DNA from 4 places in the Streptomyces sp. NPDC012835 genome. Region 3 is predicted to be linked to each of the others. Evidence: riboswitches for the same ligand, from Rfam matches in the RefSeq annotation. Region 3 holds a riboswitch; each other region holds the start of a gene.
The links. A riboswitch is a leader RNA that binds a small molecule or an ion and turns the genes downstream of it on or off. The one in region 3 is predicted to bind cyclic di-AMP.
Positions count from the first base shown of each region.

Region 1: it holds a riboswitch for cyclic di-AMP, as region 3 does, so the genes downstream of both, ACFY6S_RS21470 (M23 family metallopeptidase) here and ACFY6S_RS20635 (C40 family peptidase) in region 3, are expected to answer to the same signal.
Region 2: it holds a riboswitch for cyclic di-AMP, as region 3 does, so the genes downstream of both, ACFY6S_RS03935 (peptidoglycan DD-metalloendopeptidase family protein) here and ACFY6S_RS20635 (C40 family peptidase) in region 3, are expected to answer to the same signal.
Region 4: it holds a riboswitch for cyclic di-AMP, as region 3 does, so the genes downstream of both, ACFY6S_RS07035 (M23 family metallopeptidase) here and ACFY6S_RS20635 (C40 family peptidase) in region 3, are expected to answer to the same signal.

Region 1 covers NZ_JBIBBW010000005.1:15,670-23,046, forward strand. Annotated here, with positions in the region: gene lhgO (L-2-hydroxyglutarate oxidase) at 1-455, shown strand, start outside; gene trmB (tRNA (guanosine(46)-N7)-methyltransferase TrmB) at 783-1,517, shown strand; gene ACFY6S_RS21460 (PrsW family intramembrane metalloprotease) at 1,622-2,965, shown strand; gene ACFY6S_RS21465 (aldo/keto reductase) at 3,042-3,986, opposite strand; gene ACFY6S_RS21470 (M23 family metallopeptidase) at 4,108-5,175, opposite strand; cyclic di-AMP (ydaO/yuaA leader) riboswitch at 5,187-5,343, opposite strand; gene ACFY6S_RS21475 (PP2C family protein-serine/threonine phosphatase) at 5,662-6,753, opposite strand; tRNA gene ACFY6S_RS21480 (tRNA-Met) at 7,282-7,355, opposite strand.
Region 2 covers NZ_JBIBBW010000001.1:912,508-919,884, reverse strand. Annotated here, with positions in the region: gene ACFY6S_RS03945 (ROK family protein) at 1-38, opposite strand, end outside; gene ACFY6S_RS03940 (6-phosphogluconolactonase) at 38-745, opposite strand; cyclic di-AMP (ydaO/yuaA leader) riboswitch at 1,722-1,882, shown strand; gene ACFY6S_RS03935 (peptidoglycan DD-metalloendopeptidase family protein) at 1,887-2,900, shown strand; gene ACFY6S_RS03930 (SGNH/GDSL hydrolase family protein) at 3,083-3,907, shown strand; gene ACFY6S_RS03925 (STM4011 family radical SAM protein) at 4,031-4,948, opposite strand; gene ACFY6S_RS03920 (STM4012 family radical SAM protein) at 4,985-6,328, opposite strand; gene ACFY6S_RS03915 (STM4013/SEN3800 family hydrolase) at 6,325-7,137, opposite strand; gene ACFY6S_RS03910 (STM4014 family protein) at 7,178-7,377, opposite strand, start outside.
Region 3 covers NZ_JBIBBW010000004.1:563,374-570,750, forward strand. Annotated here, with positions in the region: gene ACFY6S_RS20615 (histidine decarboxylase, pyruvoyl type) at 1-414, shown strand, start outside; gene ACFY6S_RS20620 (hypothetical protein) at 418-1,191, shown strand; gene ACFY6S_RS20625 (hypothetical protein) at 1,146-2,063, shown strand; gene ACFY6S_RS20630 (ATP-dependent Clp protease proteolytic subunit) at 2,297-2,938, shown strand; cyclic di-AMP (ydaO/yuaA leader) riboswitch at 3,297-3,500, shown strand; gene ACFY6S_RS20635 (C40 family peptidase) at 3,505-3,978, shown strand; gene ACFY6S_RS20640 (ATP-binding protein) at 4,065-4,520, opposite strand; gene ACFY6S_RS20645 (8-amino-7-oxononanoate synthase) at 4,972-6,114, opposite strand; gene bioB (biotin synthase BioB) at 6,323-7,377, shown strand, end outside.
Region 4 covers NZ_JBIBBW010000001.1:1,711,064-1,718,440, forward strand. Annotated here, with positions in the region: gene ACFY6S_RS07015 (GNAT family N-acetyltransferase) at 1-2,139, opposite strand, end outside; gene ACFY6S_RS07020 (HPr family phosphocarrier protein) at 2,292-2,573, shown strand; gene ACFY6S_RS07025 (S8 family peptidase) at 2,971-4,191, shown strand; gene ACFY6S_RS07030 (GntR family transcriptional regulator) at 4,314-5,003, opposite strand; gene ACFY6S_RS07035 (M23 family metallopeptidase) at 5,205-5,990, opposite strand; cyclic di-AMP (ydaO/yuaA leader) riboswitch at 6,003-6,175, opposite strand; gene ACFY6S_RS07040 (M16 family metallopeptidase) at 6,362-7,377, opposite strand, start outside.

The sequences.
Region 1 (7,377 bases), on a different contig from region 3:
CGTTCCTCGGCGTGCATCTGACCCGGTCCGTCGACGGCACCGTCCATGTCGGACCCAACGCCGTCCCCGCCCTCGCCCGCGAGGGTTACACGTGGTCCGCCGTACGCCCCGCTGAGCTGGCCGCCACCCTCGGCTGGCCCGGCACCTGGCGTACGGCGCGCGAACACTGGCGGTACGGCGCGGGCGAGCTGCGCCGCTCGCTGTCGAAGCGCGCCTTCGCGACGGCCGTGCGCCGGCTGCTCCCGGCGGTCACGGACGCGGACCTGCGGCCGGCGGCGGCCGGGGTACGCGCCCAGGCCGTGCTGCGCGACGGCACCCTGGCGGACGACTTCGTGATCCGGCGCGCGCCCCGTACGGTCCATGTGCTGAACGCGCCGTCCCCGGCGGCGACGGCGTCGCTGCCGATCGGGCGCGAGGTGGCGGCGCTGGCGCTGGCGGCGCTGGCGGAGGGATGAGCGGGGGGGCGGCCCCCCTGGCGGGCGGGGCGCCGGGGGCACTCGGCGGGCTCCGTAGAATTGGGGCACCGCGGCCGGGCACGCGCGGAGCACCGGACCACCGAGTCACCGGAGCACCGGAGCACCGGGCCGCCTCTGGTGAACCAGCCGGCGCACCGGCCGGCGCACCGGCGTATCGGGGCAGCCGACCGGCCGAACAGACCTGACGCGCCGAACACACCGAACAGACCCAGCAGACCGAGCAGACCCAGCAGACCGAGACGGATGAACGACATGGCCGAGGCGCCCGAGATCAGCGACGTGACCGGCGCGGCCGGCGCCCACCCCATGAGCCGGCTGTTCCCCGACGGCACGGGCCCGGCCGCCGACCCCGCCGGCTCCCACTTCGAGCGGCGTATCCGCAGCTTCCAGCCGCGCCGGAGCCGGGTGACCACCGGCCAGGCCGAGGCGCTGCGCCGGCTGTGGGGCGCGTGGGGCACGGATATCGACGGGCAGCGCGTCCTCGACCTGGACGAGATGTTCGGCGGCCTGCCGGTCGTCCTGGAGATCGGCTTCGGCATGGGCGAGGCGACGGCGCGGATGGCCGCCGCCGACCCCGGCACCGGCATCCTCGCCGTCGACGTGCACACCCCGGGTCAGGGCAATCTGCTCCGGCTGGCGGAGGAGAACGGGCTCTCCAACGTCCGGGTCGCCAACGGCGACGCGATCATCCTGCTCAGGGAGATGCTGCCGGCCGCCTCGCTCGCCGGACTGCGCGTCTACTTCCCCGATCCGTGGCCCAAGAAGCGGCACCACAAGCGGCGGCTGATCCAGCCGGAGTTCCTCACGCTGGCGGCCGGCCCGCTCAAGCCCGGCGCCGTGGTGCACTGCGCGACCGACTGGGAGCCGTACGCCGAACAGATGCTGGCGGAGCTGACGGCCCACCCCGGCTACGAGAACACCGAGCCGGGCGGCGGATACGCGCCACGGCCCGCGTTCCGGCCGCTGACCCGGTTCGAGGGCCAGGGGCTGGACAAGGGGCATGTGGTGCACGACCTGCTGTTCCGCCGCGCGGGCGGCTGACGCCGGGCCGGCGCCCGGTGGGCGTACGCGGGGCCCCGCACGCGGCCCGCGTCTCACCCCCCACTCCGTCGACCGCTGTCAGTGCCCCTCGTTAGGGTCATCGGGTGTCAGAACCGTCCTCGCAGCGCCTCGGCCACCGTCCGGCGATCCCTGTCTACGAGCAGCAGGAGCGTCTCGGCGAGCTGTGGAGCGCCGTGCCCGAGCCCGCCCGCAGGCGCTACCGGCCGCGCGGCGCGTTCTGGCGGCGTCGGGCGGTGCGGACGGGGGGCGTGATCGTGGCGCTCGCCCTGTGCGCCCTCGTGATCCTCGCGCTGGTCCGCGACGAGACCGGGACGCAGGGCTTCCTGGTCGGCCTCGGTCTGGCCGTCCTGCCCGTACCCCTGCTCGTGGCCGCCTTCCGCTGGCTGGACCGGGTGGAGCCGGAGCCGTGGCGGAATCTGCTGTTCGCCTTCTCCTGGGGCGCGTTCGCCGCCGCTCTCGTCGCGATCATCGCGAACTCCTTCGCGACGGAGTGGATAGCCACCGCCACCGCGGACCCGGCGGGCGCGGAGTCACTGGGCGCCACGGTGATCGCCCCGGTCGTCGAGGAGAGCGTCAAGGCGGCGGCGATCCTGCTGATCTTCCTCTTCCGCGGACGGTCCTTCACGGGTCTGGTCGACGGCGTCGTGATCGCGGGCCTCAGCGCCACCGGCTTCGCGTTCACCGAGAACATCCTCTACCTCGGCAGCGCCTTCGGCGAGGACCAGCACACCGGCGACTCGGGTCTCGCGTCCGTCACCGCCGCGACCTTCTTCGTACGGATCGTCATGTCGCCGTTCGCGCATCCGCTGTTCACCGTGTTCACGGGCCTCGGCTTCGGACTGGCGGCGGCGGCCGACCGGCGCCGCAAGGTCCGCCGGGTCGCGTTCCCGCTGCTCGGTCTGGTGCTCGCGATGGGGATGCACGCGCTGTGGAACGGCTCGGTGGACCTCTTCGGCCCGCTCGGCTTCTACGCGGTCTACGCGGCGTTCATGGTGCCGGCCTTCGCCCTGCTGACGTGGCTGGCGATCTGGAGCCGCCAGCGCGAGCTGCGCACGATAGCCGGGGAGTTGCCCGCGTACGCCAGGGCCGGCTGGATCAACCCGGCGGCGCCCCACGCGCTCTCCTCGATGCGGGCGCGGCGGATGGCGCGGGACTTCGCGGGGCGTACGTTCGGGCCGAGGGCGGCCGACTCGGTCGGGGAGTACGAGGCGTTCGCGACGTCTCTGGCTTTTCTGCGCCACCGCGCCCGGCGGGGCGCGGTGGGACCGGACTTCGCCGAACGGGAACGGGAGCTGCTGCACCATCTGTGGCAGCGCGGAGAGATAGCCGGGCCCGCGCTGACCCATGCGGCGCGGGCCACCGGCCGGGTGTGGGCACCGCCGCCGTACATCGACTACGACGGCTACAACCCGTACCGCCAGTACTGATACCCGGCGCGGAAGGGTACCCGCGTACGTACCCCGCCGCGCCGCGGACGGCCATGCTCCGGCGGGGTCGGGCGGGCTACTCGGACGCGGCCGTCAGCTCGGCCAGCTCATCCTCCGTCAGCTTCAGCTCCGCCGCCGCGAGCAGCGCGGGCAGCTGGTCCGTCGAGCGGGCGGAGGCGATCGGCGCGACGACGGTCGGCCGGGACGCGAGCCAGGCCAGGGCGACGGTCGCGAGTTCCGCGCCGTGCGCCTGCGCGACGCGGTCGAGCGCGCCGAGGACCTTCACGCCCCGGTCGCTCTCCAGATACTTCGCCGCGCCGCCGGCCCGCGCGCTGTCGACGGTCGTGCCCGGCCGGTACTTCCCGGTGAGGAAGCCTGCGGCGAGCCCGTAGTACGGGACCGCCGAGAGCCCGTGTGCGGCCACGGTGTCCTGGAGTTCGCCCTCGTAGGTGTCGCGGGAGACCAGGTTGTAGTGCGGCTGGAGCGCCACATAGCGCGCCAGCCCGGCGCGCTCGGAGAAGGCGAGTGAGGCGTTGAGCCGCTCGGCGCTGATGTTGGAGGCGCCGATCGCGCGGACCTTGCCCTCCCGCACCAGCTGGTCGAGAGCGGTGATGATCTCCTCGACGGGCACGGACTCGTCGTCGTAGTGCGTGTAGTAGAGATCGATGTAGTCCGTGCCCAGGCGGGTCAGCGACGCCTCGGCGGCGGCCTTGATGTTGGCCGCCGACAGCCCCTTGTACCGGGGGTGCGCGCCGACCTTGGTGGCGAGGACCACGTCGGAGCGGTTACCGCGCGCGGCGAACCACTTCGCGAGGACGGACTCCGACTCACCGCCCTGGTGCCCCGGAATCCAGGACGTGTACGTGTCGGCGGTGTCGATGAAGTTGCCGCCGACTGCCGTGTACCCGTCGAGTACGGCGAACGACTCCTTCTCGTCGGCGGTCCAGCCGAAGACATTGCCGCCGAGGTTGAGCGGGTAGACCTGGAGGTCGGACTTTCCGAGCGTACGCAGTTCAGTCATGCGTTGTTCCAACGCGGAACGCGGCCGTCCCATTCCCCGGCCCGACGTCCTGAAGACCGGCATCGGCCCGGGGCGGGAGGGGGCCGGGTCCGGGGAGCGGACCCGGAACCGGCCGGGGTTGTCAGGGGTTGATGCCCTTGCCGTGCAGCCAGGCCATCGGGTCGACACCGGCGCCGCCGGCCGTGTGGACCTCCAGGTGCAGATGGGGCCCGGTCACATTGCCCGTGGCGCCGACCCGGCCGATGACGTCGCCGGTGGAGACCTTCTGGCCCGCCGTGACGGTCATCGAGGACTGGTGGGCGTACCAGATCTCCGTACCGTCATCCAGCTCCAGGACGGTGCGGTAGCCGTACGAACCCGACCAGCCCGCCGACTTGACGGTGCCGCTGTGCACGGCCTTGACGGGCGTGCCCGTGGGGGCGGCGAAGTCCAGGCCGGTGTGCTGGCCGGAGGACCAGAGCGAGCCGGCCTGACCGAAGGTGGAGGTGATCGTGTACGACGAGGTGGGAAGGGCGTAGCTGGCGGCCAGCTTGGCGAGGCGCTCCGCCTCCGCCTTGGCCTCGGCTTCCGCCTTGGCCTTCGCCTTCGCCTCCGCGGCTTCCTTCTCGGCCGCGGTCTGCTGCTTCTTGGCCTGCGAGGCGGCCTCGACCGCTGCGGCGGTCTCGGTGGCCGCCTTCTGGGTGGCGTCGGCCTCGGCCTGCTGCTGCTCGGCCTGCTGGAGGATACGGGCGCGGAGCGCCTCGCCGGCGGTGGTGCCCTGCTCGCTGTCCGCGGCCGTCAGACCGGCGGAGGTGAGGGGCGCCTGCGCCAGAACCTCCGACGCGGTGTCCCGCTCGGCGGTGGAGGAGGACCCCATGCCCGGAAGGGATGTGGCGTCCGGGAGATTGTCCGCGATGACATCGGGCAGGGATATGGAGACGGCGGGCTTGTCCTGGGCCGTGGCGATGCCTCCGGCGCCGACGGCGGCGATGACACCCACGCCGAGGACCGTGGAGCTGCGGGCGAGTCCGCGCTGCTTGGCGACGCGGTGCCGGCCGCGTACGGGGCGGACGGTCTCCTCGGTGGGGTTCCACTCACCCCAGGACCTCTCCGCCTCGCCGCTCTCGCCCAGGCCATGGCCGTAGGGGAGATTGTCAGCCGGTGCGACGGTTGCTACGGGCCCTTCGAGGGCAGGCTTGTTGGACGCCACTGGGGCGCACTCCTTTCCTTCCTTCTCGCCTACCGGGTTAGCTGACGGGTTCGGAGCAGGAAGGTCTCCTACGAGGGTTCACGCTGCCCGCGCAAGGCAGCGAAAGCTCCCGATTCACCCCAATTGATGGTTCCCCGGTTCCCTCGCGGGATTCGGCGCGTGCGGCACGGTGCCATCTCTGGCGACGGCTGGGACAACCGCGCTGCGTTATCGAACGTTAATAGAGACCAGGGCGTTATTCCAAGCTGTTCCCGATGATCGTTAACAACTTCGCAACGGACACACCGGGACACAAGAGCGCTCAAACGGGCGAGTTGACCGGCCGTCCGGCACTTTCACGTTTCTGATGGTGTGTCATCTGTTATGCGGAGGGGCATCCGGCGATCACACAGCGTGGTGATCGCGCGACGGGGCCCGTCCGCTCACGGAACGGCCACGCCGGTGCCGCTCGCCCGCTCACGGAAGGACCACGCGGGGGCGGCGCGCTCACGGAACGATCGGCATCGTCCTGCGCCGCTCCGGCTGCGTCGGCGAGGGTCTGCTGACCGCGAGCAGCGCCATGTCGTCCTGGCTCCCGCCGCCGGTGTGCAGCCGTACGTCGTCGATCAGCGCCTGGAGCAGTTCGTCGGGCCCCGGGAAGATCCGCCCGTCCAGCCGGTCGCGCGGGGCGTAGAAGACGCCCTCGCGGTCGCGCGCCTCGGTGAGCCCGTCCGTGTAGAAGAGCAGCGTCGCACCGTCGGGGTACGGCTTCTGCTCGGCGCGGTCCGGCCACGAGCCCAGCTCGCTCATCCCGAGGGGCAGCGCGGGATCGCTCGGGACCAGAATCCGTACGCCCCCGTCCCCGAGCATGATCAGCGGTTCGGGGTGCCCCCGGTTGAGCAGCCGCACCACGGCCTCACCGTGCGGGATCTCGGCGAGCACGGCCGTGGTGAACCCCTCGAAGACATCGACCCCGGCCCGCCGTGTCCCCTCGCGCAGCAGCGCGCGCTCCAGCCGCCGCGCCACCCCCTCCAGCGACGCCTCCTGCTCGGCGGCCTCGCGGAAGGCGCCGATGAGCACGGCGACCGCCTCGACCGCCTCCAGCCCCTTCCCCCGTACGTCTCCGACCACCAGCCGCACCCCGTAGGGCGTGTCCTGTACGGCGAACAGGTCACCGCCGATGAAGGCGCCCTCCTGCGCCGCCTCGTACCGCGCGGCTATCCGCAGCCCGCCGATCCGCTCGGCGGGTCTGGGCAGTACGGCGCGCTGGGCGGTCTCGGCGATGATGCGGGCGGAGGCGAGCCGCTCACCGCTGCGTCTGACGACGCCGGTGATGTACAGGGCGAGCAGGGAGACGACCAGCACGGTCAGCAGCTGGCTCAGCGACTCCAGGGTCATCAGCGAATTCGCCCGGATGTGGAGCACGATCTCGGCGACCAGGGAGATGACGGAGACCAGGAACGTGCCGAGCAGCGGATAGAACGGCGCGGCGACCAGCGGCGCGGCGGCGAAGAGGGGCGCGGCGGTCACCCGGGTCGGGGTGGAGATGTCGAGGACGATGCCGCCGATGATCACGAGGGCCGGGAGGAACGTCACGATCCGGCGCCCGGCCCGACCGCGCGCACCGGGCCGCCGCCACGAGTCGCGACCGCGGCGGGTGTGCTTCGCGTGCTCCTCGCCGAGGTCGCCCGGCCCCCAGAAGCCCGCGCCGTCGGCCGCCCAGAACGCACCGCCGCCACCGGCCCGCCGGCCGTGGCCGCCGATGCTCGCGTAGAGCTTGCTCAGCTTCCCCACCAGTCGTCTCCTGCCCGGTCCGCTCGCGGCTGCGGACGGTACCGCGTCCACCCAGGCTGGCCGTCACCGCCGGGGGCGGCGACTCACCGTCGGCCGAGTGGGCTACGGTCCGGGCCCGGTGCCGGGTGCCGGTCGCCCGGCCCGCGTCCCGGCGAGGTCCCGGTGACGTCCCGTACAGCACAGCCGTACTTTTCACGGTACTTGTCAGGGCTTGTCATGGCTTGTCGTGCCCTCCCGCGCCCGAACCGCCGCCGGGGGAAGCCGCCGGAATCGCGTCGCACGCACGACGAAGGCCCGGATTCACCAGGAATCCGGGCCTTCGTTTTCTTCCAGTAGCGGGGACAGGATTTGAACCTGCGACCTCTGGGTTATGAGCCCAGCGAGCTACCGAGCTGCTCCACCCCGCGCCGTTGAAGACAACTCTACGGC
Region 2 (7,377 bases), on a different contig from region 3:
CAGGTGCCGCCGATGTCGAACGTGAGGACGGGCTCCATCACCGACCGACCTCGGCCCAGGCCGCCTCGTCGACGAGCAGCAGCCCGTCCCCGCCGAGAATGCGCGTGGCGGCGTCGTCCGGCGGGACGTGTCCGTTGACGAGCCGTGCGACCGCCGTCGCCTTGGACTCTCCGGCGGCCAGCACGATCCGCAGGCGTGCGGCGGCCAGCACGTCGACTCCCAGGGTCAGCCGGACCGTACCGTCGTAGGGCTTCGTCACCGAGACGGGTTCATCCGAGGTCACCGGCGCGTCATCCGCGAACAGTGAGGCGACGTGCCCGTCCGTGCCCATGCCCAGCAGGGCGACATCGATCCCGGCGCCCCCGGTGAGGGAGGCCAGTCGACCCGCGTACTCACCGGCACGTGCCGCCAGATCGTCGCCCGGGACCGCGCGGATGGGGTGCCAGTGTTCCTCGGGCACGGCCGCGGGTCGCACCAGGGTGTCTTCCACAAAGGCGGCCGAGGTGGCCGACCGCTCGCCGGACACCCGCTCGTCGGTCTGCACCAGGTGGGCCGCGCGCCAGTCGATATCCTCCTTCGCGAGTAATCGATAGGCGGTGGCAGCTGTACTGGCGCCGGTCAGCGCCACCACACCACCTCCGGGCCGCTCGGCAAGCCTGGCCAACTCCGACTTGATCAGGTAGACCACGTCATCCGACAATGCGGCCAGGGTGGGGAATTTCTTGCTCCTCAGCGATATGCGCACAGCAAAACCTCCGAATGCCGCGGATAAGACGCACTTCCACAAGCGATCTCGCGCCACATTCCAGAGTGACAATCCCCGTCCATCACGACGGAGCCGGCGTCTCAGAAAGATCGCTATTTCCTCATTCTGTGCCGCCGGTCTCCTCTCGCACCACAGAAAACTCGCCTATATACGAACGACGTTGACCGACAGATTTCGCACAAGGGGGAGTTCGGGCAGGCCAGGAGCGTGATCGGATTTCTGTCGGGGTTCTGGTCTCCGTAGCTCTGAACACGGTCTATGCACTTTCGGCCACGGAGTTGGCAGGGCTCGTTCGGCGAGGTCAGGCCGACGTGCGGACCCTTGTACGGCTCTGCTCGGCGCGCCGGCCGACTCTATTGTCTTCACCCGCCCGTTGGGTGCGGGGCGATATCGCTGCCTTGATCGCCCTGGCGAACTCCGCGTCGAACCGCTCCCTGCCGACCTTCTGCGCGAGCCCGGTCGGTACCGGACCTGCGCGGCGGTGGCCGGCTCCGTCCTCGCCTCCTCGGCGCGCTCGCGCCGCGGAGCGTGGATCCGCTCGTCCCGCTCCCCGCGGGCGGCCTCCGACTCCGTGCGGCTCACGGGATGTCGCGCCAACGGATGCGGCGAGGCGGGAACCGGATGCGTACCGACCGGATCACCCAGCGAGGCCGAAGGTCTTGCCACGAGAATCTGTCCGTAATGTTCCGTTGCGCCCAACCTGCCCTGTTAGCAGGGGAGATGGGGTGCGGCGGGTGAGCAGGATCATATCCGTGACGTTGCGTGGTGACGCCGGGAAGAGGGAGGGCCATCTCGTAGGGGAACGGAAGATCCTTAATCCACACAGGGTGACGGGTGGTGCCCGGCGATATTCGTGTGACAGGACGCGGCGGAAAACAGCCGCTTGTTCCGGCCGTCCGACTCGCTTACGTTCACCCTCAATCCGGACGGAACGCCGAATCCTGCCGCCGACCGGAACACACATCCACCCATCCACGTGTGGCAGGAGCGGGGGACCCAGGTAGTACGCCGATCCGGACGAGCCGGAGCGGCTAGGGGTGAAGTCGCGCACCACGCGCGGCCGGGCATCTCCAGCCCGAACCCGACAGCTCACCTCGTAGGCGCCGGAGAGGAACGCACCATGCCCGCCAAGGGTAAGCACCGCCGGCCCAAGGCCAAGCCGTTCTCGCGCGGAATCATCGTCGCGGGTACGGGTGGCGCCGCCATCGCGCTGCCGCTCATCGGCGCCACCGGCGCGCACGCGGCCCAGCAGGGCGCCCCCGCCGCCGCGCCCCAGGCGGCGCCCGCCACGGCGCACACGGCGTCGAGCCTGCCGCTGTCCGCGCAGCGGTCCGCCGTGACGGCGACGACCGCGACGCAGGCCGCCGCGAAGGCGACCGCGACGACGAAGACGACCAAGGTCTACTCCGTGGTCTCCGGCGACTATCTTTCCAAGATCGCCGCGGAGCAGCGGGTGCGGGGCGGCTGGCAGCAGCTGTACGAGGACAACCGGCAGGCCATAGGCGGCGACCCCGAGCTGATCCACCCCGGTCTGAAGCTCAGCATCGGGACGCGGGCGGCCTCGGCGCCGTCCACCTCGTCGGGTACCGAGACCGACTCGTCGGGTGCCAGGACCGAAACGCCGGCGAAGTCGTCCGGTTCCGGCACCACCGCGCCCAAGTCCTCGGCTTCCGGGTCCGGCACCTCCACCGGCACCTCCGCCTCCAACACGGCCGCACAGACCACCGGCGCCGGGTTCACCAAGCCCGTCGACGCGGCGGTCGGCACCTCCTACCGCGCGGCGGGCGGCAGCTGGTCCAGCGGCTACCACACGGGCGTGGACTTCATCGCCTCCTCCGGCTCCACGGTCAAGGCGATCGGCGCGGGCACCGTCGTGTCGGCCGGATGGGGCGGCTCGTACGGCAACCAGGTCGTCATCCGGCACAGCGACGGCAAGTACTCCCAGTACGCCCACCTGTCCGCCGTGTCCGTCTCCGCCGGCCAGAGCCTCTCCGCCGGCCAGCAGATCGGCCTCTCCGGCGCGACCGGCAACGTCACGGGACCGCATCTCCACTTCGAGGTCCGCACCGGACCCGACTACGGTTCGGACATCGACCCGCTGGCGTACCTCCGCTCGCAGGGCGTCACCGTCTGACCCGTCCCTGACGGCGATCCGCCACCGGCCCGTCCCGGCCGTCGCCCGGCACCTCGTGCCGGGCGACGGCCGTTTCCGGCTATTCCCAGTTGGGGGAAACTTGACCGATGGGGTTTCTCACCCCTGGTCAACCCCTCCTTACGGTCGCGTAGGTCACATCTCCGGGTGAAGGATGTACCGCTGTGGCAGACGATTCGAGATCAAGAAGAAATGGCACGTTCGGGTCGTACGCGGCGATCGGCGACAGTTTCACGGAAGGTGTGGGCGACCCGGGACCCGACGGTCTGTTCGTCGGCTGGGCGGACCGGCTCGCGGTCCTCCTCGCCGACCAACTCCCCCTCTCCGGTACGACGGCGGACACCGCGCACGGGGACTTCCGCTACGCCAACCTCGCCGTACGCGGCCGGCTCCTCGACCAGGTCGTCGAGGAGCAGATACCCCGGGCCAGGGAGCTCGCCCCGGACCTGGTGACCTTCATCGCGGGCGGCAACGACATCATCCGCCCCGGCACCGACCCCGACGATGTGGCCGAGCGCTTCGAGCGGGCCGTCGCCGACCTCACCGAAGCCGTCGGCACCGTCATGCTGGCCACCGGATTCGACACCCGGGGCGTACCCGTACTGCGGCATCTGCGCGGCAAGATCGCCACGTTCAACCTGCACACCCGGGCCATCGCCGACCGTTACGGCTGCCCCGTGCTCGACCTCTGGTCCCTCAAGTCCGTCCAGGACAGGCGGGCCTGGGACGGCGACCGGCTGCATCTGTCACCCGACGGGCACACCCGGGTCGCGCTGCGCGCCGCCCAGGTGCTCGATGTCGACGTACCCGCCGACCCGGACCAGGTGTGGCCCCCGCTGCCGCCGCGCGGCACCCTGGAGGTGCGGCGCGACGACATCCACTGGGCACGCGAGTATCTGGTCCCCTGGATCGGGCGCAGGCTGCGCGGCGAGTCCTCCGGCGACCACGTGGCGGCGAAGCGCCCCGACCTGCTGCCGCTGCACCACTGAGGCGAAGGGCGCTCGGGCGCGACGGGCCGGGCGGCGGACGCCTCGTGGCGCGGTCTCGTCCGACGCTCCGGCGTCGACCGCACCGACGGCGGAGCGCCCTTCACCCCGGCCTGCCGATCGGCGTCAGGCCGGGTCGACGGTCGCCGCGACGGGCGGCGCCGGAAGGAGCGGCAACGGCGTGCGGCCGCCGGCCGGCGGGACGGCTGCCGGGACACGCTCCAGCACGCCGCCGGCGAAGACGTCGTACAGCGGCAGCATCTCCAGGTGCACATAGCCGATGTGGCAGTCGCACACCGCCAGCGGGCAGGCCCTCGGCGCCGACGCCCGCCGGTAGGAGCCGTCGTACAGATTGCCCAGTTCGGCCCGGACGAAATGGCAGCGCCGCACCGTGCCCGCGCCGTCCACCGAGATCACCGACGCGCCCGTCCGGCAGGGCAGCCCGGCCGAGCGGTGCGGATGGCGGCTGTACGGGAAGAGCGGATCGAGGTCCGTCCAGCGGGCGGCCTCCTCGTCCGTGTACGTGTGCCCCTCGGCCGCGTTGATCCACAGGTAGACGTGCGCGGGCAGCTCGGCGCGCAGCCGGCGGGCCTGCTCCAGATGGCCGGCGAGACCGACGACCCCCACGCTGAACCGGATGCCCAGGGCCGACAGTTCATGGGTCTTGGCGAGGAAGCGGTCGTACGGCGTCTGCCCCGGGTGGTAGGTGCACCACAGCGCGAGCTTCCGGGGGTCGGCGTCCGCCAGCCAGTCGGTGCGGCAGCTCAGATTGGTCTGGATCGCCACCCGGCGCAGATGCGGGAGGTGTGACAGCTCGGTGAGCGTCCGCCGGTACCAGGACCGGACCAGGCCCTCGCCCCAGGGGGTGAACAGCACCGAGAGCCGGTCCTCCGCGGGCCGTGCGGCCCACGCGGCGAACCGCTCCAGGGCCGACCGGTCGGCGCGCAGCTGAGCGGGGCTGTCGCGCCGCTTGGCGAACGGGCAGTAGGGACAGTCGTAGTCGCAGGAGGCGAGCGGTCCGCGGTAGAGGATCGTCAGGTCCACAGGGATCTCACTTCGGCTCGGGCCGGTCGGCGCCGGTCACTTCGGCAGGTACGCGGCCATCGCGGCCCGCACGGCGGGGGAGAAGAGGGCCGGGCCCAGCGCGTCCGAGTGGGCGAGCCCCTCGGGTGAGAGCCGCAGCAACCCGGGGCCCGCGCTCTCGTCCAGCCAGCCGAGCGCGGCGAACCGGTCCAGCTCGGCCGGGAAGTCCTCGACGGGCGCGGCACCGAACCGCTCCCGGTACTCCGCCACCGCCATGCCCCGTGCCTGGAGCAGCGACTGGAGCAGATGACGGCGGCGGGCCTCGCCGCCGTCGACGCGGTACCCCACCTCGGCGCGGGTGAAGTCCTCCGTCGCGGTGTACGTGTCGATGATGGCCCGGATCTCGCGCATGTCGACGGCGTAGTCGAACGAGTAGTGGAGCGCGGAGGTGTAGGAGCGGGCCCCGCAGCCCAGCCCGACCATGCCGTCGGTCTGGCACGCGTGGTCGTCCGGGCCCTGCGCGGGGGAGCCGGGGCGGCGGAACATCCGCATGGACACCTGCTCGTACCCGTGGGCGAGCAGGTGGTCGCGGCCCTCCCGGTAGAGCCGCAGCCGCTGGGCGTCCCAGGCCGCCTCCCCGCCCGCGCCGAGTCTGCCGAGGCCGGTGAGCGGCCGTACGTAGAGGGGGTAGAGGTACAGCTCCTCAGGCCGCCAGGCCAGAGCGGCGTCCAGGGAGTGGCGCCAACTGGCCCCCGTCTGGCCGTCGATGCCGTAGATCAGATCGATGTTCAGCAGGGGGATGCCCGTGTCGCGTATCCGGCCGAGCGCCGCCTCGACCTCGGCACGGCGCTGCGGCCGTACGGCGGCCTTCGCCTCCGCCTCGACGAAGCTCTGCACGCCGATGCTCAGCCGGGTCGCGCCCCGGTCGGCGAGGACGGCCAGCCGGTCGGCGGTGGCCGTGGCGGGGGAGGTCTCGACGGAGAGCGGGACGGAGCGCAGATCCGCGCCCATGCGTTTCTCCGCGATGTCGCAGAGCCGCTCCAGCTCACCGGCGTCGAGGAAGGTCGGCGTGCCGCCGCCGAAGGCCGCGGCGGCGAACCGCACGGGACCGGACCCGCCGGGGCCTTCGATCGCGTCGCGTGCGGCGGTCGCCTGACGGTCGAGGGCGTCGAGGTAGCGCGTCGTCAGCTCGTCGGGGGCGCCGATCCGGGTGAAGAGGTTGCAGAAGCCGCAGCGGACCTCGCAGAACGGTATGTGCAGATAGAGGGAGAGTGCGTCCTTGCGCTCCCCGGCCCACAGCTCGCGCAGCGCGGGCCGGTCGGTCAGCGGGCGGTAGGCCGTCTTGTGCGGATAGGCGTAGACGTAGCTCTCGTACGGGCGTGGTGCGGTGGGTGTGCTCATGGGGCGGAACCGGGCTCCAGGAAGAAGTGGGCGTACGGCACGGTCCACACGGACGCGTGACCCAGCCGGTGGCCGGTCCAGCCGTCGTCCCCGTAGGCGGTGCCATGGTCCGAGCAGACGATGGTGAAACAGCGGCGGCGGCGGCTCGCGGCGGCGAAGAGACGGCCGATGTGCCGGTCGACGTACTCCAGCGCGGCGGCGTGCGTGGCCCGGGAGTCGCCGGCCTCGCGGGTGGCGCCGGGCAGATGGAACCAGTTGGGCTGGTGCAGCGCGGCCACATTGACGAAGAGGAACAGCCGCCGCTCGGGCTCAAGACCGGCGATCACCTGCTCCGCGCGGTCGATCTGGGCCTCGAAGGAGGTCGGCGAGGCGACGCCGAACTCCGGCTCCCAGTGGCTCTCCTGGAACAGTCCGGGCAGTACGGAGCCGAGCGCTCCCCGCTTGTTGAAGAAGCCGACCCCGCCGACGCACACGGTGCGGTAGCCCGCCGAGGCGAGCCCCGCCACCAGGTCGGGGCTGTCGAAGACGAAAGTCCCCCCGGCCGTGGACTCGCTGCCGCCGAAGCGCGCCGCGAACAGCCGGGGATGGGGCCCGGGGGCCGCGGGGGTGGGCAGGAACCCGGCGAAGATCGCCTGGTGCGAGGCGTAGGTGAAGCTGCCGGGCGCGTGCCGCCTCTCCCAGCGGCCTCCCGGCAGATGACGGGCGAGATGGGGTATCCGGCCCGCCGCGGCGAGTTCCTCCGCGACGTCGAACCGCAGGGTGTCGAGGGTGATGAGCAGCAGATCGTCCCGCCCGACGACCTCGTTCATGTCGATCGGGCCGGCCGGACCGGCGACGTCCCGCATCAGATCAGATCCCGGCACGCGTCACGCCCTCCCCCGTGCCACGGGCGGCGCGCCCGGGCAGCGCCGCGAGCTGAGCCGCGTAGGTGTCCAGTCCCTCGGCGCCGCTTCCCGGCAGTCCGGTCAGGCGGGGCAGCAGATCGCCGAAGGCGTTGACCTCGCAGACGGCGAACCGCCGCCAGCCCGGCGACGGCAGCAGGTCCACCC
Region 3 (7,377 bases):
ATCGAGGACTGCGGCACCATCCCCGCCGAGTCCTTCGTGGACCGTCAAGGGAAAGAACACGTCTACCCCACTCCGGATGAGGTCAAGACACGGCTGGAACAGCACAAGTACGCCATCGCCCGGAGTGTCACCCTCTGCGGTGAGGACTTCGGCAAGCCCCAGTACAAAGCGATCTACGCAGCGGGCCGCGCCATCTACTCCGCCCCCGGCACCGCCGCCACCGCACTGGCCTGCGCTCCCTATGTGCTGCTCGCACAGAACGACAAGCCTACGAGCTGGAGCATTGACGATCTCATCACATCCAACATCGCCAAATGGGAGAAGGAGGTCTGGCCGAAGGAGGAGCACCCCCTCCCGCCGTACCCGTACAAGGACCTTGCGGTCGTCGTTCCGTCTCAGGGGCGCAGGGACTGAGCCGTGGCCATCACGAAGATCGAAGAGGACATCACCGCGCTCTGGGCCCGGCTCAACCCTGTCGCCGGCTACACCTCGGGGCGGGCGGCCGACATCAAGAGCCTGTTCCTCCCCACCGAGAAGGAGGTACAGGACGCCAACACGGCGATCGGCTCCCTGAAGAAGCGGACGGGTGAGATCACGGACCCCGGCCTCAAGACGACCGCCGACAAGCAACTGGATCTCCTCGCCACCCAACTCGCCTACCCCCAGCCCGGCATGGGCGTACAGGACTGCGGCGACGGGGCCTTCTACATCACGCTGCTCCACGGCAGACCCTTCTCCCGGCCCTCGCCGGAACCTTGGCTCCAGGGGTTCCTCGGCAGCGCCGCCCAGAAGATCGCCCTCGAAACCGAACGGCTCATGCCGCTGTCGCTCCAGGGCACGCCCCGTCAGCAGTGCCTCTCCGCGGCGGCCTACTGCCGGGAGACCATGGCCATCCTCAAGAAACAGTTCCCGACAGCGGACATCACCGAAGTCGACAGTCACCTCACCGCCTTCGAGAAGGTGGTGTCGGCACCCGGCCTGGGCTCCGACGACTTCGGCGTCATGTTCCAGGCACTGCGCGAGACCACCACGAGCCCGGTCTACACCGAGGGTTACCCCCCCCCCAACTCATCACCGATCTCTACGACTTCGCCCCGAGCGCGTCCGACCTGGACCTCACCGCCACGGCCTGGCTCGAACGGGACATGCCCGTCGTCGAGGAGCTGGCCGCCGAACTGGCCGTCCTGTTGAGGATCCCACACGACAGCACGGTGGGCGAGGTCTGGGAAGCGGCCGGCACCAAGTGGGCGGTTCCGGCGGACCGCTTCACAGAGACATATGAACGGGTCGCCAAAGCGTGCAACGACTACGCCCGCAACCACCTGGTGGAGGTTCCCGCGGACGACACGCTCCTGTTGGACGCCACCCCGGCGTACATGACCTCGGTGATCACCGGCGGCCAGGACATCGCGGTCGACTATCTGACCAATAGCCCCAGAGCCTGCCTCTACATCACCCAGGGCAAGGCGACCTCTCTCCTCACCCTGATCAACATCCTGGTTCACGAGTACTCACACGGCATCAACTTCGTCCTCTCCGCCGAAAGGGCGGCCTCCCCGCTGCTCAATCTCGCCGGCCCGATGCAGGTTCCGCTCACCGAGGGCCAGGCGTTCTGGCGCGAGTGGGAGTACTGGCACGCGGCAGCCGATCTGTTCGGCCGCAAGGACCTGGACGCCTCCCAGCAGGCGTATCTGAAGCTGTACGGCGCCACCCCCGCCGCCCAGGCCCAGGCCATCCGCGCGGCGCAGTTCGAGACGTACATCTGGCGCGTCGTGCGCCACCTGCGCGCCATGTGCGACGTCCAGGTCAACATGGGCTGGCGTACCGTCGTGGACTTCCTCGACTGGGCAGCGGAGCGCACCGGACTGTCCAAGGAGTTCCTCTTCGGCGAGTGCTTCACCTTCCTCGCCCAGCCCGGATACGCCCCCGCCTACGGGATCGACGGCATGCGGTACGGGGAACTCCAGCGGAAGTCCGCCAAGACGCAGCACGACTTCAACACCACGGCGTCCGGCATGGGCTTCTACCCCTGGACCCAGTGCGTCACCCGGCTGAGCGCGTAGCCGGCCCCGCGCCGCACCGACCCGGGTAGCGGCGCCGCGCTTGCCGCCCACCGTGGCGCGGACCACCGGCCCCACTCCGGATCGACACCGTCGGCCTGGAGTGGGGCCCCTTTCGTCCCCGGTACGCCACCGGGTCTCTCCTCGGTACACCATCAGGTCACTCTGTACGTCCTGTACATTTTCTACGGACGCGTCCGCCCGTGGAGACCCGCGCACCGAGGAGAGGTATGCCCATGAACAGCCCTTCGGCCCGTTACGTCCTGCCCGAGTTCACCGAGCGGACGGCCAACGGGAGCCGGACGCTCGACCCGTACTCCAGACTCTTCGCGGACCGGATCATCTTCCTCGGCACCGCCGTCGACGAGACCGCGGCGAACGACGTGATCGCTCAGTTCGTCCACCTCGAATACGACGCGCCCGACCAGGACATCCGGGTCTACATCAACTCGCCCGGCGGTTCGGTCGACGCCCTGTCCGCGATCTACGACACCATGCAGCTCGTCACCTGCGACGTGGAGACGACCTGTCTCGGGCAGGCCGCCTCGACCGCCGCCGTCCTGGTGGCCGCCGGGACGCCGGGAAAGCGCATGGCCCTGCCGGGCGCCCGGTTCGTGCTGCGCCAGCCGAGGGCCGAGGAGCCCCTGCGCGGCCAGCCGTCCGATCTGGAGATCCAGGCCCGGGAAATGCTGCGTCAGCGCTCCCTGCTGACCTCGATGCTGACGCGGCACACCGGGCAGGGCGCGGACCGGATCGCGGACGCCGTCGAACGGGACACCATCCTCGACGCGCCGGGAGCCAGGGCGTTCGGGCTGATCGACCACGTGATCGAGAGCCGGAAGACCTCCGCGCGCCGGCTCGGTTCCGTCGGCGGGTGAGGAGCGGAAGCGGTGCGGCGGGAGCGTGGCGGGGGTGAAACGCCGTGGGCTGTTCCCGTACGGGCGCGTCCATATGAGAAACCCTCACCCGTTCAACGTATGAACTGCTGACACATTTCGGAGGAGTCGAGTTGCGCGCTGCGGCCGGTCCGCTATGGCGCGGCCCTGATGCCCCGCAGGCGCGGACCTCATCGGGCGTCAGGAACCCGGTAGGAAAAACCCCTTCGCCACTCCTATGGATCAGCCGTGAGGAAGTTCACATATCGTCGTTTCAGCTCGGAAATCGGCGCGCTCCTGGGTCAAGATCCCTGGGACGACAAGCCCCCGCCACCCCCGGCGGGGCGATCCGGGCGGACGCCGAGTCCTGCCGCCGTTCCGGGTGTCTGAGTCGACAGAGTGGATCGGCAGGAGTGGAGGACCCGAGCAGTACGGGACGACGCCAGTCGTGGTCGTCCCTTGGGGTGAAGCCGCGGGAACTGTCTCCGACAGGGCTCAGCGGCCGGGCAACTTCGCCAGCCCGAACCCGACAGGTCATCCTTCACAGGCGGCTGACGAAGGGTTGCGCAATGTCCGCGCAGACATATGTCCCGTCTTTGTTGTCCAGGACCGGCGCGGTATCGGTCCTCACGCTCGCCGCTGTCGGCGGCACGATGCTCGTACCGGGCGCGGCGCCCGAGGCCGAGGCGGCGACGCACGCCGTCAAGGCGCTCAAAGTCGCCGCGTCGAAGAAGGGCTCACCGTACAAATGGGGGGCCACAGGACCGTACCGGTTCGACTGCTCGGGGCTGACGGTCTATTCGTTCAAGAAGGCCGGCAAGAAGCTCCCGCGCACCGCGCAGCAGCAGTACAACAGGACGCGGCACATCTCGTCCTCGAAGCGGCGCAAGGGAGACCTGGTGTTCTTCCACTCGGGCAGAAACGTGTACCACGTCGGGATCTACGCGGGCCGAGGAAAGATCTGGCACTCCCCGAAGTCCGGCTCCCGGGTGCGGCTGGAGAAGATCTGGTCCAGGAGCGCCTGGTACGGACGGGTGAACTGAACCGGCCCCGGTCGTGACTCGCGGGCCGGGCGCGGACAAGCGGTGATCAGTGGCGGGACCGGCCAGGCGCCGGCCGGTCCCGCCGGTCAGCCACCGCGCACCTGGACGGCCGCGGCCGTCCCCGCCACCGTCCAGGGCAGCGCGATCCAGACGGTCTTGCCGCCCTCCGGGGTCGGTGTGACGGAGAGCCGTCCGCCGTACTCGGCGGCCAGCGAGCGGACGATGACCATCCCCCGGCCGTTGTCCTGCTGCACGGCCGCCGGCAGCCGCTGCGGCCAGCGCGGATGGCTGTCGGTCACACCGATGCGCAGTCGCTCCTCGCGCTCCAGCCTGATCTCCACGGTGAACGTGGGCGACTGGCCGAGGGTGTGCTGCACGGCGTTGGTGGCGAGTTCCGAGACGATCAGCCGTACCGTGTCGGCCGTCTCCGCGCGGGCGGGCAGCCCCCACTCCGTCAGGAGATCGGCGACATATCTTCGGGCCGTCGGTACCGAGGCGGGATCACTCGGCAGGGTGATGGATGCTTCCTGATGGTCTGCCATGACGATGCCGTCCCTTTCCACACCGGACCGCACGACGACACAGAGCGGATGACTGCGCGGACGGCCTCGGACTGTGCTTCGCGACAGCCTGCCACTGATCGCGTCCTTCCCCGTACCGTTCCACAGAGATCCGCATATATCTGTCGCTCAATGCGGTGAACTCTGCGACGGGAGACCGTATTCGGCTACCGCGTCGACGATTTCGCTTCCCGCCGCCACCGGCGCGCGACGGGAAGAGAGAGGAAGAGACGGGACGACGGGCGGAGGGCGGATACGGCCGTGCGGCATATTCCACGGGTGCTGTCGTCCACGGGCGGCGGTTATGCCGGGCTCGCCGGGCCTTTCCTTCTCTTCTCGATTCCGAACAGCAATGATCCGGATTCACCGTTCTCGACCAGGTGGCGAAGGGGCTCTCCGGAACGGAGTGGGATTTCGAGGTGCAGGCGGGACGTCAGCGCGGGGCTGTCGCGACGACCGTGCGGACCGCCGTGTCGATCTGGCCCGCCGTCAGGTCGGCGCGTGCGGTCAGCCTGATCCGGGAGATGCCGTCCGGCACCGACGGGGGCCGGAAACACCCCACGGCGAGCCCGGCCGCGCGGCAGTCGGCGGCCCAGCGCACAGCCGCCTCCGGTGACGGTGCCCGTACGGAGACCACGGCGGCGTCCGGCCGTACGGCGGTCAGCCCCGCGTCGGTGAGCCGCCGGTGCAGCTCGCGGGCGACCTCGCGCGCCCGGCCGGCCCTGGCCGGTTCCCGGCGCAGCAGCCGCAGGCTCTCCAGTGCGCCGCCCACGGCCGCGGGCGCGAGCCCGGTGTCGAAGATGAACGTACGGGCGGCGTTGACCAGATGGTCGACGACCCGGGCCGGGCCGAGCACCGCGCCCCCCTGGCTGCCCAGGGACTTCGAGAGCGTGAGGGTGGCGACCACGCCGTCGGCGCCGGCGAGTCCCGCGGCGTCGAGCGTGCCCCGGCCGCCGTCGCCGAGCACGCCGAGGCCGTGCGCGTCGTCGACGAGCAGCGCGGCTCCGCCCGTACGGCAGACCCCGGCCAGCTCCGTCAGCGGAGCGGCGTCGCCGTCCACCGAGAACACCGCGTCGGTGACCACCAGTGCCCGCCGGCCGGGGTGCGCGTCGAGCGCCTTGGCGACGGCGTCGGGGCGCGCGTGCGGGACGACGACGGTCTCGGCGCGCGAGAGCCGGCAGCCGTCCACGATCGAGGCGTGGTTGCCCGCGTCGGAGACGAGCAGCCCGTCGCGGGCGGTGAGCGCGGTGAGCGCGGCGAGGTTGGCGGCGTATCCGGAGGAGAGGACGAGGGCGGCCTCGAATCCGCAGAACCCGGCCAGCTCGCGCTCCAGTTCGGCGTGCAGATCGGTGCTGCCGGTGACCAGCCGGGACCCGGTGGCCCCCGCGCCCCAGCGGCGCGCGGCGTCCGCCGCCGCCCCGGTGACGGCCGGGTGCCTGGCGAGGCCCAGATAGTCGTTGCTCGCCAGGTCGAGCAGGTCCTGGCCGGCCGGGCGCGGCCGGAGCGTGCGGACCAGTCCCGCCCCCGCACGGCGCCGCGCCTCGTCGTCGGTCCAGTCGAAGGGGTCCTGCTTCACGGTTCCGGGCCTCCGGCGGGCGTCAGTGGGGCGCTGCGTGCCCACCCGGGCGACATCCTTTTGTGGGCGAGCGTCCTTTTGTAGGCAGCGCACAGACTCTAACCGCGCCCCGAACAGGACAGGGTGTGGTGATACACACACCTCGATCCGAGGGTGTTGTGGGGTTCCTCCTTTGCCCCGGCGTCTCCGGTGGGAAAGGATCTGCCCCATGGACCTGCTGAACACCTTGGTGGAGAAGGGCCTGCGGCGCGAGCTGCCGACCCGCGAAGAAGCACTCGCCGTGCTGGCGACCTCCGACGACGAGCTGCTCGACGTGGTGGCCGCGGCCGGGAAGGTACGCCGGCAGTGGTTCGGGCGGCGGGTGAAGCTCAACTATCTGATCAATCTCAAGTCCGGGCTCTGCCCCGAGGACTGCTCGTACTGCTCGCAGCGGCTGGGGTCGAAGGCGGAGATCCTCAAGTACACGTGGCTGAAGCCCGACGAGGCGACCAAGGTCGCGGCCGCCGGTGTGGCGGGCGGCGCCAAGCGGGTCTGTCTGGTGGCGAGCGGACGGGGTCCGACGGACCGGGACATCGACCGGGTCTCGCGGACCATCGAGGCGATCAAGGAGCAGAACGAGGAGGTCGAGGTGTGCGCCTGCCTCGGTCTGCTGTCGAACGGCCAGGCGGAGCGGTTGCGGGCGGCGGGCGCCGACGCCTACAACCACAACCTCAACACCTCCGAGGGTACGTACGGGGACATCACCACGACCCACACCTACGCCGACCGGGTCGACACCGTGCGGCAGGCCCGCGACGGCGGGCTGTCCCCCTGCTCGGGCCTGATCGCCGGGATGGGCGAGAGCGACGCGGATCTGGTCGACGTGGTCTTCGCGCTGCGGCAGCTGGACCCCGACTCGGTGCCGGTCAACTTCCTGATCCCGATGGAGGGGACACCGCTGGCCGCGGAGTGGAACCTCACCCCGCAGCGCTGTCTGCGCATCCTGGCGATGACGCGGTTCGTCTGCCCGGACGTGGAGGTCAGGCTCGCCGGCGGCCGCGAGGTGCATCTGCGCTCGATGCAGCCGCTCGCCCTGCACCTGGTCAACTCGATCTTCCTCGGTGACTACCTCACCAGCGAGGGCCAGGCGGGCCAGACGGACCTGGACATGATCGCGGACGCGGGATTCGAGGTGGAGGGCGCGGAGACGGCGACGCTGCCCGGGCACCGGGCGGGCGGCTGCGGGACGGAGTCCGGGTCCGGCCGCGGTCCGGCCGGGGCGGA
Region 4 (7,377 bases), on a different contig from region 3:
GGCGGGCCGTACCGCAATGCCGTAGAGCGCCAGCAGGTCCCGCGCGTCGCCGGGCGCCAGCGGCACCCCGTGCGGATCGGTCGCCCGGCCCAGCAGCCGCTCGATCAGGGCGGCGGCGGCGTGCTCGTCGATGGCCTCTTCGAGGAATTCCGGCACCTTGCCGGGCTCGGCCGCCTGCCGCCGCCACTGCGCGTACCCGACGGCCTCAGCGACGGCTCTCACGGCCCGCTCGGCGGCGGGGTACGCGGGGACGCGGCCGTCGGCCCGTCCCTCGTGCGGGTCCCCCGGCGGCGCCGACAACGCCTCGGCCAGGCCGCCGATCTCCAGGTGCACCACGGCGACCGGCTTCGCCGGGGCGTCGAGGGCCGCCTCGCGCAGGGCGGCGGCGAGGGCGTCACCGGCCGCGGCCGTCGTGGCGCCGCTCTCCCCGACGTGGGGGATGGCCGTCACGACCACCGCGTCGCACGCCCGGTCGCGGAGGGCCTCGGCCAGGGCGGCGCGGAAGTCGGCGGGTGTGGCGGCGGCGGTCAGGTCGCGGGGCGGCAGCGGGCGCAGGCCCTCCGTGAGGCAGGCGTCGTAGGTGAGCAGACCGAGGGACTCGGAGTTGCCGAGGATGGCGACGCGCGGCCCGGCGGGAAGCGGCTGGCAGGCGAGCAGCAGGCCCACGTCGACCATCTCGGTGACCGTGTCGACCCGGATCACGCCCGCCTGCCGCAGCAGCGCCGAGACGGTGGCGTCCGGGATGCGGGTCACCGGGACCGCGTGGCCCGGCGGCTCGCTGCCGCTGTGGCGCGCCCCCTTGACGACGACGACCGGCTTCACGGCCGCCGTACGCCGGGCCAGCCGGGTGAACTTGCGCGGGTTGCCGATGGATTCGAGGTAGAGCAGGGCGACATCGGTGTCCTGGTCCTCGTACCAGTACTGGAGGATGTCGTTGCCGGAGACGTCCGCGCGGTTGCCCGCGGAGATGAAGGACGACAGCCCGGCGCCGCGCCGGTGCAGTCCGGCGAGCAGGGCGATGCCGATCGCGCCCGACTGCGTGAACAGCCCGATCCGGCCGTGGTCGGGCGGCCGGGGCGCGAGGGAGGCGTTGAGCCGGACGGCGGCCGCCGTGTTGATGACCCCGAACGCGTTGGGGCCGATGACGCGCATCCCGTACGAGCGGGCCTGGCGCACCAGTTCGCGCTGGCGGGCGCGGCCCTCGGCGCCGCTCTCCGCGTAACCGGCGGAGAGGACCACCACTCCCCTGACCCCGTGGCGACCGCAGTCGGCGATGGCCTCCGGCACCCGCTCGGCGGGGACGGCGACGACCGCGAGGTCGACGGGCTCGCCGATCGCGGCGACCGAGCGGAAGGCCGGGACGCCGTCGATCCGGTGCCGGTCCTCGGGGAAGGCGCGGTTGACCGCGTACACGCGGCCGGTGAAACCCGCGCCGGTCAGGTTGGCGAGCACGGTGCGGCCGACGCCGCCGGGCGCGCGGCCGGTGCCGACGACGGCGACGGAGTCGGGGGTGAGCAGGCGCTGCACCGAGCGCGCCTCCGCCCGCTGCTCCCGGCCGCGCTGTACGGCCAGGGACTCGGCGGTGGGTTCGAGGTCGAGGGTCAGCCGTACGGAACCGTCCTCGAAGCTGCGTCTCTGCGTGTAGCCGGCGTCCCGGAACACCTTGATCATCTTGCCGTTGGCGGGCAGCACCTCGGCCGCGAAGCGCCGGATGCCGCGCTCGCGGGCGACCGCGGCGATGTGTTCCAGCAGGGCGGAGGCGACCCCGCGCCCCTGGTGCGCGTCCTGCACGAGGAACGCGACCTCCGCCTCGTCGGCGGGGGCGGAGGCGGGCAGTCCACGCGGGTCGATGCGGTCGTACCGTACGGTCGCGATGAACTCGTCGCCCACCGTCACCGCGAGGCCCACCCGGTCCACGTAGTCGTGGTGGGTGAAGCGGTGCACGTCCTTGTCGGAGAGGCGCGGGTAGGGGGCGAAGAAGCGGTAGTACTTCGACTCGTCGGAGACCTGTTCGTAGAAGCTGACCAGCCGCCGCGCGTCAGCGGTGGTGATCGGCCTGATCCGGGCGGTGCCTCCGTCGCGCAGCACCACGTCCGCCTCCCAGTGGGCGGGGTACGCGTGGTCCGGCGGCGGCTCCATGAACCGATCCTACGGCGGCCCGGCGCCGGGGCGCGGCCCCCGGAGGGCGTTCGGGCGGCCCCGGTCGGGGGCGGCGGGAGTGCGCCCCTTCACACGTGAGAGTCTGGATCAGACACCGTTTTTAAGACTTTTTAGACTCGAAGGGCAACACCATGGCTGAGCGCCGCGTCAATGTCGGCTGGGCCGAGGGCCTGCACGCCCGTCCCGCTTCCATCTTCGTCCGCGCCGCCACGGCCGCCGGCGTGCCCGTGACGATCGCGAAGGCCGAGGGCACCCCGGTCAACGCCGCTTCGATGCTCGCCGTGCTCGGTCTGGGCGCGCAGGGCGGCGAGGAGATCGTGCTCGCCTCCGAGGCGGAGGGCGCCGAGGCGGCTCTCGACCGGCTGGCGAAGCTGGTCGCCGAGGGGCTCGACGAGCTGCCCGAGACCGTCTGAGACCTCCGGGCGACCCGCTCGCCCCCGGGTTCCACCACCGCTCCCGTATCCGCCGTCGTCCCGGCGGTGCGGGAGCGGTGGTGCGTCGCGCGCGGTTCCGGGGCGCCGGGCCGTGCCGAGGTCAGTGCCGCCCGCTCCCTTCGGGGCCCGTGTGAGCGGTGCGACCCCTGATACGCGAAGGATCCATTGATACGCGAAGGATCCGTTTCCTCTTCATGTCAGGGATATGACAAGTGGCCAACTCTCTTGTTCTACACGGGTAGTTGCTGCAATCTTGAACCGGCCGGTAGGTGAACATCACACCTCCGGTTTTCGCATGCGCACACCCATGCACTTCCCTGATCGGCGCGCACCCCACCTTGCCGCGCGCCCATTCACCGAGGAGGAACCCCCCGCGATGACAGTCATACGTGACACCAACCGCTCCACCCGGCGCAGATTGGCGACCGCGATCGCGGCGGCCGCCGCCGTCGCGCTGCTCGGCACGGGCGCGGCGCTCCCCGCCCACGCCGCGCCGGCCGAGGGGAAGGTCCTGCACGCCGGGTCCCCCACCGCGGTCAAGGGCAGCTACATCGTCACGCTCAAGGAAGCGGCCGGCTTCTCCGCGGCCTCGGCGGCGGGCAAGGGCCTCGTCTCCGAGTACGGCGGCAAGGTCGCCCGTACGTTCGACGGCGCGCTCAACGGCTACGCGGCCAAGCTCACCGAGACGCAGGCCAAGCGCCTCGCCGCCGACCCGGCGGTCGCCCTGGTCGAGCAGGACCAGAAGGTCCAGATCGACGCGACCCAGTCCAGCGCCCCCTGGGGTCTGGACCGGATCGACCAGGCCGCCCTGCCGCTCAGCGGCACGTACACCTACCCGGACACGGCGGGCTCCGGGGTGACCGCCTACGTCATCGACACCGGCGTGCGCATCACCCACACACAGATCAGCGGCCGGGCCTCGTACGGCTACAACGCGATCACCGGCACCACCTCCGCCAACGACGACCAGGGCCACGGCACCCACGTCGCCACCACGATCGCGGGCAGCACCTACGGCGTGGCCAAGTCGGCCAAGGTCGTGGCGGTCAAGGTGCTCGACAGCAGCGGTTCCGGTACGACCGCCGGCGTGATCGCGGGCATCAACTGGGTCACCAACAACGCCGTCAAGCCTGCCGTCGCCAACATGTCCCTCGGGGGCGGCGCCAGCACCACGCTCGACAACGCGGTCGCCAACTCGATCGCCTCCGGCGTCAGCTACGCGGTCGCGGCGGGCAACAACGGCGCCCTGGCGTCGTCCTACTCGCCGGCCCGGGTCGCCACCGCGATCACCGTGGGCGCCACCACCAGTACGGACGCCAGGGCCAGCTACTCCAACTACGGCCCCGCCGTGAACATCTTCGCGCCCGGCTCGTCCATCCTCGCCGGCTACAACACCAGCGACACGGCCACCGCCACGCTCTCCGGCACCTCGATGGCCACCCCGCACGTGGCGGGCGCCGCCGCCGTCTACCTGGCGGGCCACACCAGCGCCACCCCCGCCGCGGTGCTCAGCGCGCTGACCGGCGGAGCCACCTCCGGCGTGCTCACCGGCGTCGGCACCGGTTCGCCCAACCTGCTGCTGAGGCTCATTTCCTAACAGCGTGACAGCGTGACCGAGCCGTGGTCCACGGAATTCTGTGGACCACGGCTCCTTTTTATCCGCGCAGCGGCAAAGAGAGATCCCCCATGGAATTCATGTCTTTGTATACGGCGTGATTGTTAATGCGGAGCACTCGCGATGTTTACGGCATGTTGCGAAGCCCTCACCTTTTCCCGGCCGCGCTCCGGGCGGCGGAGCCGGTGCGCCGTGGCGGTCCGCTCCGCGTGCAGCGCCGTCAGGGCCCGGGCCCGCTCGGCGTCGCCGCGCGCCACCGCGTCCACGATCGCGCCGTGCTCGGCCCAGGACTCCACGGGGCGGGCGGGCTGCTCGACCACGTACATCCAGGCGATCTTGTGCCGCAGCTGGGTGAGCAGCGCGGTGAGCGCCGGGCTGCCGGACGCCTGGGCGAGGGTCTCGTGGAACCAGGCCCCGAGCGAGCGCAGGTCCTCGCCCTGGCCGCGTCTGGCCCGCTCCTGCCCCAGCCTGACCAGGCCGCGCAGGACCTTGAGATGCGCCTCCGTGCGGCGCTGGGCGGCTCGCGCCGCGCCCAGCGGCTCCAGCAGCAGCCGTACCTCCAGGAGGTCCGCCGCCTCCTGCTCCGAGGGCTCGGCCACACAGGCGCCGACATGGCGGCGCGTGGTCACGAAGCCCTCCGACTCCAGCGTGCGCAGGGCCTCCCGCACCGGGACGCGGGAGACGCCGTAGCGCCGCGCCAGGTGTTCCTCGGTGAGTCTGCTGCCCCGCTCGAACAGACCGGAGACGATGTCGTCGCGAATCGCCGTGCATACCGAGTGCGCGGGAATGCGCATGTCCGAACCTCCGCCTTAATCCGCGCGAAACGCAGCCGATTGACGCCTGTTCCGTGACTCTATTGCAACCAACGCGAATTTCCGAAGGGTGCCCGAAATCCATGGATATCTTTTGGCCAACGGCGGCGGACCGGGGCGGGCGGCCGGTCAGGAGGCGCCCCGCGCCCCGGCCGGGCGACGGCCGGGGCGCGGGGCGCGTCGTCAGACGCTGACGCCGTGCGCGCGCAGATACGCGGCGGGGTCCATGTCGGTGCCGTACTCCTGACCGGTCCTCGCCTCGAAGTGCAGATGCGGGCCGGTGGCGTTGCCGGTGGCGCCCGAGAGGCCGATCCGCTCTCCGGCGGCGACGCTCTGGCCGACCGAGACGGCGATGGAGGAGAGGTGGCCGTACTGGGTGTAGGTGCCGTCGCTCATCCGCAGCACGATGTTGTTGCCGTACGAGCCGCCCCAGCCGGCCTCGACCACGGTGGCCGCGCCGACGGCGACGACGGAAGTGCCGGTGGCGGCGCGGAAGTCGACGCCCGAGTGGCTGCCGGAGGACCACAGCGAGCCGCCGGTGCGGTACCCGGTGGTGATGTACGAGCCCGCGATCGGGAGCCGGAAGGTGTTGAGGCGCTCGCGTTCCGCCGCGCGGGCGGCGCGCTCCCGCTCCGCGCGGATCTCCTTGGCGCGGGCCTCCGCCATGCGCTTGGCCTCCGCCTTCGCGACGGCCTCCGCCTTGATCCTGACGGCCCGGTCGGCGGCGTGGCGCTGGGCCTCGGCCTGGTCGTCGATCACGGCGGGGAGGGATTCGCCGAGGGCGACGGCCTGGCTCAGGCCGGTCTGCGAGGCGGTCTCGGCCCGCGCGTCGGCGGCGAGCGCCGGGGAGGCGGCGAGGGTTCCGATGACCCCTGTGGCGGTGAGTGTCGCGGCGCCGGCGGCGCTCGCGCCCCTGCGGCTCATTCGGCTGCGGGCACGGTGCTTCCCGGTGGCACGGGTGAACGCCATGAGGTGGCTGGTCCTTTCCTTCCCTCTCGCCTACCGGGTTAGCTGACGGGTTCGGAGCAGGAAGGTCTCCTACGGGCCCCTCCGCACGGGCAGAGCCCCGCGAAGGCGGTCCGATTCACCCCAGGGACGGTGGGTCCCCGGCTCCCCTGGGCTCGCGCCTGACGGGGACTCGGCGATGGCTGTCCGATGCCACGGATGCGGCGCAACGGGCGAACAGCCGGACCGACGCTAAGCGGCTGATCTTTCAATCACCAAACGGACAGACTGTTTTGTCACATACACCACAGGACAGACTGCGCCTTCACCAAGGAAGCGGACATAAAGGCGGAACCCCGGCAACCGAGGTCGCCGGGGTTCCAGGAAAGGGCGGATCAGCCGGTGACCACCGTCACTTCGCCGATACCGAGTGCTTCGACCGGCTCCTTGATCTGCGCGGCGTCCCCGACGAGCACCGTGACGAGCCGGTCCACCGGGAAGGCGTTGACGACAGCGGCCGTCGCCTCGACGGTGCCGGTGCTCGCCAGCCGCGCGTACAGCTGGGCCTGGAAGTCGTCCGGGAGGAACTGCTCGACCTGGTCGGCGAGCGTCGCGGCGACGGAGGCGGCCGTCTCGTACTTGAGCGGGGCCACCCCCACCAGGTTCTGCACGGCCACGTCGCGCTCGGCGTCGGTGAGCCCCTCGGCCGCGAGCGTGCGCAGCACCTTCCAGAGGTCCTCCAGCGCGGGCCCGGTCGAAGCGGTATCCACCGAGCCGCTGATGGCGAGCATCGCGGCGCCGGTCGCCCCGCCCGGCGCGTCGGGTGCCGAGGAACGCAGCACCTGGCCGTAGGCCCGTACGCCGTAGGTGTAGCCCTTCTCCTCGCGCAGCACCCGGTCGAGCCGGGAGGTGAGCGTGCCGCCGAGGCAGTAGGTGCCCAGCACCTGGGCGGCCCAGACGCGGTCGTGCCGGTCGGCGCCGATGCGGCCGATCAGCAGCTGGGTCTGGACGGCGCCGGGACGGTCGACGATGACCACCCGGCCGGTGTCGTCCGCGGTGATGGGCGGGACGGGCCGGGACGCGGTGGTGTCGCCGGCCCAGTCGCCGAGGGTGTCGGCGAGGATCCCGTCCAGATCGACGCCGGTGAGGTCGCCGACGATCACCGCGGTGGCCGTGGCGGGGCGTACGTGCGCCTCGTAGAAGGCGCGCACGCTCGCCGCGTCGATGCGCTCCACCGTCTCCTCGGTGCCCTGGCGCGGCCGTGACATGCGCAGGGAGGCGGGGAACAGCTCCTTGGAGAGCTGCTTGGCGGCGCGCCGCCCGGGGTTGGCGCTCTCGTGCGGGATCTCGTCCAGCCGGTTGCGGACGAGCCGCTCCACTTCGCTGTCCGAGAAGGCGGGGGCGCGCAGCG